One region of the Caballeronia sp. INML1 genome, then DNA from elsewhere that is predicted to be linked to it. Evidence: predicted binding sites of a transcription regulator. Region 1 holds the regulator's gene; each other region holds the start of a gene.
The links. Region 1 encodes HrcA, which represses chaperone genes, less so after heat shock. Its sites were predicted from a motif close to TTAGCACTCNNNNNNNNNGAGTGCTAA; they were not measured.
Positions count from the first base shown of each region.

Region 2: a site for HrcA is predicted at 1,135-1,161, ahead of NCR38_RS10615 (co-chaperone GroES). Genes of this name have one in related genera too.
Region 3: a site for HrcA is predicted at 967-993, ahead of NCR38_RS21640 (co-chaperone GroES). Genes of this name have one in related genera too.

Region 1 is NZ_JALQDT010000004.1:226,310-228,577, forward strand. It holds gene NCR38_RS02065 (NAD kinase) at 1-710, opposite strand, end outside; gene hrcA (heat-inducible transcriptional repressor HrcA) at 896-1,912, shown strand; gene hemH (ferrochelatase) at 2,033-2,268, shown strand, end outside.
Region 2 is NZ_JALQDT010000027.1:115,470-117,737, reverse strand. It holds partial or broken gene NCR38_RS10620 (IS5 family transposase) at 1-369, opposite strand, end outside; gene NCR38_RS10615 (co-chaperone GroES) at 1,241-1,531, shown strand; gene groL (chaperonin GroEL) at 1,629-2,268, shown strand, end outside.
Region 3 is NZ_JALQDT010000056.1:124,832-127,099, forward strand. It holds gene NCR38_RS21635 (ABC transporter substrate-binding protein) at 1-671, opposite strand, end outside; gene NCR38_RS21640 (co-chaperone GroES) at 1,023-1,313, shown strand; gene groL (chaperonin GroEL) at 1,346-2,268, shown strand, end outside.

The sequences.
Region 1 (2,268 bases):
CCGCCGATGATCTGGATGGTCACCTTCGAATCGTCAGGCAGCACGATCGGACGGTTCGACAGCGAATGCGGCGCGATCGGCACGAGCACAAAGCCTTGCAACTGAGGATGAAGAATCGGCCCAGCCGACGACAGCGCGTAAGCGGTCGAGCCCGTCGGCGTCGCGACGATCAGGCCGTCCGAGCGCTGGTTGTACATGAAGTGGCCGTCCACCGACACGCGCAGCTCCGCCATGCCGGAAAAGCCGCTGCGATTCACCACGACGTCGTTGAACGCGAGTGCGTGATAGATCGGCTTGTCGTCGCGCACGATGCGCGCTTCGAGCAGGCTGCGCTCCTCGCGCTCGAACTGGCCGGCGAGCAGTTGCGGGACGATTTCCTGCATCGCCTTGAGCGGAATGTCCGTGATGAAGCCGAGCCGCCCGTGATTCACGCCGATGAGCGGCGTCTTGTAGGGTGCGAGCTGTCGGCCGATGCCGAGCATGGTGCCGTCGCCGCCGAGCACGATTGCGACGTCCGCGCGCGCACCCATCTCCGCGATGGACAGCGCGGGAAACTCCGTCACACCGACGTCTTTCGCGGTGCCCGCCTCGAACACGACCTCGAAGCCTTGCTGCGCAAGAAGACCGGCGAGCGATCTCAGCGGCGCCTCGATGCCTGGCGTGTTGGTGCGCCCCACGAGGGCGACGGTCTTGAATTGGCCAATTTCCATGCCGGCATTACACCATAGTCAGAGATCGAAAAGAACCGTGGGCGAGGTTGGACGGTCGTGCTGCGACGGGACCGCGCGACGTTGCGCGGCACGCCCGTCGATTCTCGCTAGAATGGAGCGGACGTTGAACGCAGCGCACGCGGCGCGGCTCGCCGCCCCCCGACTCGTTGAGCTAAAATTTCCCCATGCTAGACCCACGTGCACAAACCCTCCTCAAGACGTTGATCGAGCGCTATATCGCCGAAGGTCAGCCGGTCGGTTCGCGCACGCTATCACGCCATTCCGGTCTCGAACTGAGTCCCGCGACGATCCGCAACGTGATGTCGGATCTCGAGGAGCTCGGCCTCGTCGCGAGCCCGCATACGTCGGCGGGACGTATTCCCACGCCGCGCGGCTACCGGCTCTTCGTCGATACGATGCTGACTGTAGAAGCGCCGCAAGACGAAGCCATGACCACTGCGGTCAAGACCCGGCTGCAGGGCGAGGAGCCGCAGAAAATCGTCGCCGCGGCGGCGAGCGTGCTGTCCAATCTGTCGTCGTTCGCGGGCGTCGTGCTCACGCCGCGCCGCAGCCACATGTTCAAGCAGATCGAGTTCATGCGGCTGTCCGACAAGCGTATTCTGCTCATCATCGTGACGCCCGAGGGCGATGTCCAGAACCGCATGATGGCGACGCAGCGCGACTACTCGCCGTCGCAGCTCGTCGAAGCCTCCAATTACATCAACGCGCATTTCGCGGGCCTGTCCTTCGACGAAGTGCGCCGGCGCCTGCGCGAGGAAATCGATCAGTTGCGCGGCGACATGACCGCGCTCATGCAGGCGGCCGTGGTCGCGAGCACCGCCGAGACGGATCCCACGGACACCGTACTCATTTCCGGCGAGCGCAACCTGCTCGAAGTGGCGGACCTTTCGTCCGACATGGCGCGGCTGCGCAAGCTTTTCGATTTGTTCGACCAAAAGACGAGCCTCCTGCAATTGCTGGATGTTTCGAGCCACGCGCAAGGCGTGCAGATTTTCATCGGCGGCGAGTCGAATCTCGTGCCGATCGAGGAAATGAGCGTCGTGACGGCGCCGTACGAGGTCAACGGGAAGATCGTCGGCACGCTCGGCGTGATCGGCCCGACACGCATGGCCTACAACCGCGTGATTCCGATCGTGGACATCACCGCGCGCCTGCTCTCGATGTCGCTCAGCCACCAGTAACGCCATCTTGGCGCGGCACGCAAGGCTGCGCCACTAGGCCATTCGGCCAATGATGCGCTCGTGGACCCGCCGCTATAATGGTCTTCACCTTTTCGACGTCCCTTCCGGCCCGCTTGCCCTATGCGTTTCGACCTCGAGTTGCCCTCGCAGCCCAGCGCTTCCCATCGCGTCGCGGTGCTGCTGATCAATCTCGGCACCCCGGACGCGCCCACGCCGCGGGCGGTGCGCAAGTATCTGGCGCAATTCCTTTCCGATCCGCGCGTCGTCGAAATACCTTCGATCGTGTGGCAGGTCATTCTGCGCGGGCTGATCCTGCCGTTTCGCGGACGCGCGTCGGCGAAGAAATACGCTCAAGT
Region 2 (2,268 bases), on a different contig from region 1:
TGCCTTGCGCTTCTGTGATGAGGTGGTGCTTTGAACCTGGTCGCGCACGGTCGGTGGGATTGGGTCCCGTTTTTGACCCGCACCAACCGCGCGGATCGAGGAGGAGTCGACGACCACGCGCGACCAGTCTATGCGGTCCGCTTCGCGTAGCTTTGCAAGAAGCAGTTCGTGCAGTCGGTCCCAGACACCGGCGGCCTGCCAGTCGCGCAGACGGCGCCAGCAGCTCATGCCGCTGCCGCAACCCATCTCGCGCCGCACGCGCTCATGACCTTTGCCGCGACGTTGCCCCTGAAGTCGCTGAGCGGCAGGATCGGCGAGCCAGCCTATTTTTGAGCGCGGCTGCGTCGGGCGGGCCGGGACAAGCTGCAGCTCTGCTGCGCCATGCTATCGTTGATACTATCTTCCTATCCCGCTGTCGTTTCCTCCCTCTCCAGGCGCGAACGAAGATGCACGAAGTGCGGAATTTCATCCCGCCGTGCTTCTCTTTGGCGGACGCGGGTCTGAGACGTCCAGCACGGTGTTGATCAGCCGGGTCTCCAGCGCCCCACCGCGCATTCTGGAGAATTCGTAGGCTTTGCTCGAAGTGGGCGTTTTGCGCTATCTTCGGTTGAAAAGAGGCTGCTCGGCGATGTGCCTAATTCGAAAGAAAACGTGCCCGGCCGAGCGACCGTTGCAGCCCCGTAGCTGCCACCGACGGTCACTAGGTCAAGTTCGGTCGAGGGTCGCTCAGCGACGTTCGACCCATTGAATCCGCACATCCTACTGCCGTTGCTGCCGTGACCCGCCCAATTCTCCGGTGATGCGCCCAGATTGGAATCAACTTCATGTCCCCTGACGGCGAACGTCAATGGATGAGAAGGTTCGAGGGAGGTAACACTAACCCTCAAGGAGCAACGCTTCGCGTGGGCGAGTCGTCCGGTTTTGAGTTTTTTACAGGTCCGCCCACGGCGCCTGCCCGAGCTGACCGTCGCGTCCAACAATCCTAAGTCGTTGATCTGACGGAAGATCTGGCGCCGTGAGACATGCGTGCTTGTCGTCGAGCAATCAACACTCGATGAACGTAGTTCAGTGTTCGATGAACTTCGACACTCCGTTCGTGCCCCTCCTTGAAATTGTCAAACTCGGTCCATATAATTGGCACTCACTGCACGAGAGTGCTAACAAGATTGCCGTCCGGCGAGATTGTTCTCAACGGACGGGTTTTCCCGTGTTTTCAGTCTCAATCAAGAGAGGAGTGTGTATGAACCTTCGTCCTTTGCACGATCGCGTCATCGTCAAGCGTCTGGACCAGGAAACCAAGACCGCATCGGGCATCGTGATTCCGGAAGCCGCGGCTGAGAAGCCGGATCAAGGCGAAGTCCTGGCCATCGGCCCGGGCAAGCGCGATGACAAGGGCGTGCAGAACGCTCTCGACGTGAAGGTCGGCGACCGCGTTTTGTTCGGCAAGTACGCCGGCCAGACCGTCAAGGTCGACGGGCAAGAACTGCTCGTCATGCGCGAAGAAGACATCATGGCCGTTCTGGTCAAGTAAGCATCCTTCCTGCACGTTCGGCTTCGCCAACAAGCCGCAGCCCTTTCGGGCGCGCTGAGCGAAGCCAGCAAACCGAATCGAATCAAGGAGTTTGGATATGGCAGCTAAAGAAGTCACTTTTGGCGATTCCGCACGCGCCAAGATGGTCGAAGGCGTGAACATCCTGGCCAACGCGGTCAAGGTCACGCTCGGTCCGAAGGGCCGCAACGTGGTGCTCGAGCGCTCCTTCGGCGGCCCGACGGTCACCAAGGACGGTGTCTCGGTCGCGAAGGAAATCGAACTGAAGGACAAGCTCCAGAACATGGGCGCGCAAATGGTCAAGGAGGTGGCTTCCAAGACCAGCGACAACGCAGGTGACGGCACCACGACCGCTACCGTTCTGGCGCAATCCATCGTTCGCGAAGGCATGAAGTACGTCGCATCGGGCATGAACCCGATGGACCTGAAGCGCGGCATCGACAAGGCCGTCACGGCCGCGATCGAAGAACTGCGCAAGATCAGCAAGCCCTGCACGACCAACAAGGAAATCGCGCAAGTCGGCTCGATCTCGGCGAACAGCGACACGTCGATCGGCGAGCGCATCGCTGAAGCGATGGACAAGGTCGGCAAGGAAGGCGTCATCACCGTCGAAGACGGCAAGTCGCTGCAAGACGAACTGGACGTCGTGGAAGGCATGCAGTTCGATCGCGGCTATCTGTCGCCGTACTTCATCAACAACCCGGACAAGCAAGTCGCCG
Region 3 (2,268 bases), on a different contig from region 1:
TCGCCCTTCGGCACGCCGACGCCTTCGTAGTCGTTGGAGATCGTGAAGGGGGGAATCTCGTAGCTCGCCTTGTCCGGCACGCGCGCGAGCAGCGCGACGAGCTTGGGTCCGTCCTGCGTGATCGCCTGCACGTTGCCCGTGCGCAGCGCGGCGAAGGCAAAGGGCGTGTCATCGTAGGCGACGATGGTCGCGTTCGGGAACTTCGCACGCACCTGCTGTTCGTTGGTCGTGCCCTTGTCCGCGCCGATGCGCAGGCTGTTGATCTGATCAGGCGACTTGAGCACACCCTTCTTCGCGATGAACTGCGTGCCCGATGCAAAATACGGCGTGCTGAAATCGACTTCCTTCTTGCGCTCGTCGGTGATCGTGAAGTTGGCGAAGACGAGATCGACCTTGCCCGACTTCAGGAACGCAATGCGATTGGCCGGATTGGTCGGCTGCACTTCGAGCTTCACACCCAGGCTCCTCGCCACGGCGCGCGCGTAATCGACATCGAGCCCGACGATCTGATTGTCCTTCGGATCGACGAAGCCGAACGGCGGGTTGCTGTCGAACGCCGCGACGCGCAGCACGCCGGCCTTCCTGATGTCGTCCAGACGATCCGCGTGCGCGGCATTGGATGCGAGCACCAGCAGTGCGGCGAGCACCGCACCCCAGGTCCTGGTTTTCATGGATGAGATTCCTTCGTTCGTTGGGCCGGTGCACCGTTGTCGTGCGTCGGTGCGATGGCGAGGCACGCACTCTATCGGCGCGGAGTGCGCAAGGGAACGAAGTTTTTCTCAGGTCAAAAGCAGGTCGCGAGATTTGGCGGACTGCGTCGCGCGAACGCGGCTGCGTCGGCTCGGCCCCGCGATGATGCCGGACGCGCGCCTCGGCGACCTCGATAGCACATACGCGCCCTCGCGCTATCGATCTGCGAAACGCTTATTTGGGCCGCGCGGAGCCGCTTCTTATACTCGCAACTCCGTCGCACTCCGCTTCGAGGAGTGCCAATTCAGAGACCAGGTTGGAGGAAAGAGCGAATGAGTCTGCGCCCCCTGCACGATCGCGTGATCGTTAAGCGTCTGGATCAGGAAACGCGCACCGCGTCGGGCATCGTGATTCCCGAGAGCGCCGCCGAGAAGCCGGATCAGGGCGAGATCCTCGCCGTCGGTCCTGGCCGGCGCGACGCCGACGGCAAGCGCGTCGAGCCCGACGTCAAGGTCGGCGAGCGCGTGCTGTTCGGCAAATACGCGGGACAAGCCGTCAAGGTGGATGGCGATGAATTGCTCGTCCTGCGTGAAGAAGACATCGTCGCGGTCGTGAATCGCTGAAGGGAAGAATCAGATACAAGGAGTCGAACGACATGGCAGCAAAAGACATCGTTTTCTCGGATAACGCGCGCTCGAAGCTCATCGAGGGCGTCAACATTCTCGCCAATGCAGTGAAGGTCACGCTCGGTCCGAAGGGCCGCAACGTCGTGCTGGAGCGCAGCTTCGGCGCGCCGATCGTCACCAAGGACGGCGTCTCCGTGGCGAAGGAAGTCGAGCTCGCGGACAAGCTGCAAAACATCGGCGCGCAGCTCGTCAAGGAAGTGGCATCCAAGACCAGCGATCTCGCCGGCGACGGCACGACGACCGCGACCGTGCTCGCCCAGGCGATTGTGCGCGAGGGCAACAAGTACGTGGCCGCCGGCCTGAACCCGCTGGATCTGAAGCGCGGCATCGACAAGGCCGTCATCGCCGCCGTCGAGGAGCTGAAGAAGATCAGCAAGCCGACCACGACGAGCAAGGAGATCGCCCAGGTCGCGACCATCTCGGCCAACGGCGAGGAGTCGATCGGGCAGCGCATCGCGGAAGCGATCGATCGCGTGGGCAAGGAAGGCGTCATCACGGTGGAAGACGGCAAGTCGCTCGACGATGAACTCGATGTCGTCGAAGGACTGCAGTTCGATCGCGGTTATCTGTCGCCCTACTTCGTCAACAATCAGGACCGTCAGGTCGCCGCGCTCGACGAGCCGTATATCCTGCTGCACGACAAGAAGGTATCGAACATTCGCGATCTGCTGCCGGTGCTCGAACAGGTCGCGAAGGCCGGCCGTCCGCTGCTGATCATCGCGGAAGACGTCGAAGGCGAAGCGCTCGCGACACTCGTCGTCAACAACATTCGCGGCATTCTCAAGACCGTCGCGGTGAAGGCGCCGGGCTTCGGCGACCGCCGCAAGGCGCTGCTGGAAGACATCGCGATTCTCACCGGCGGTCAGGTCATTTCCGAAGAAACCGGTCTTTC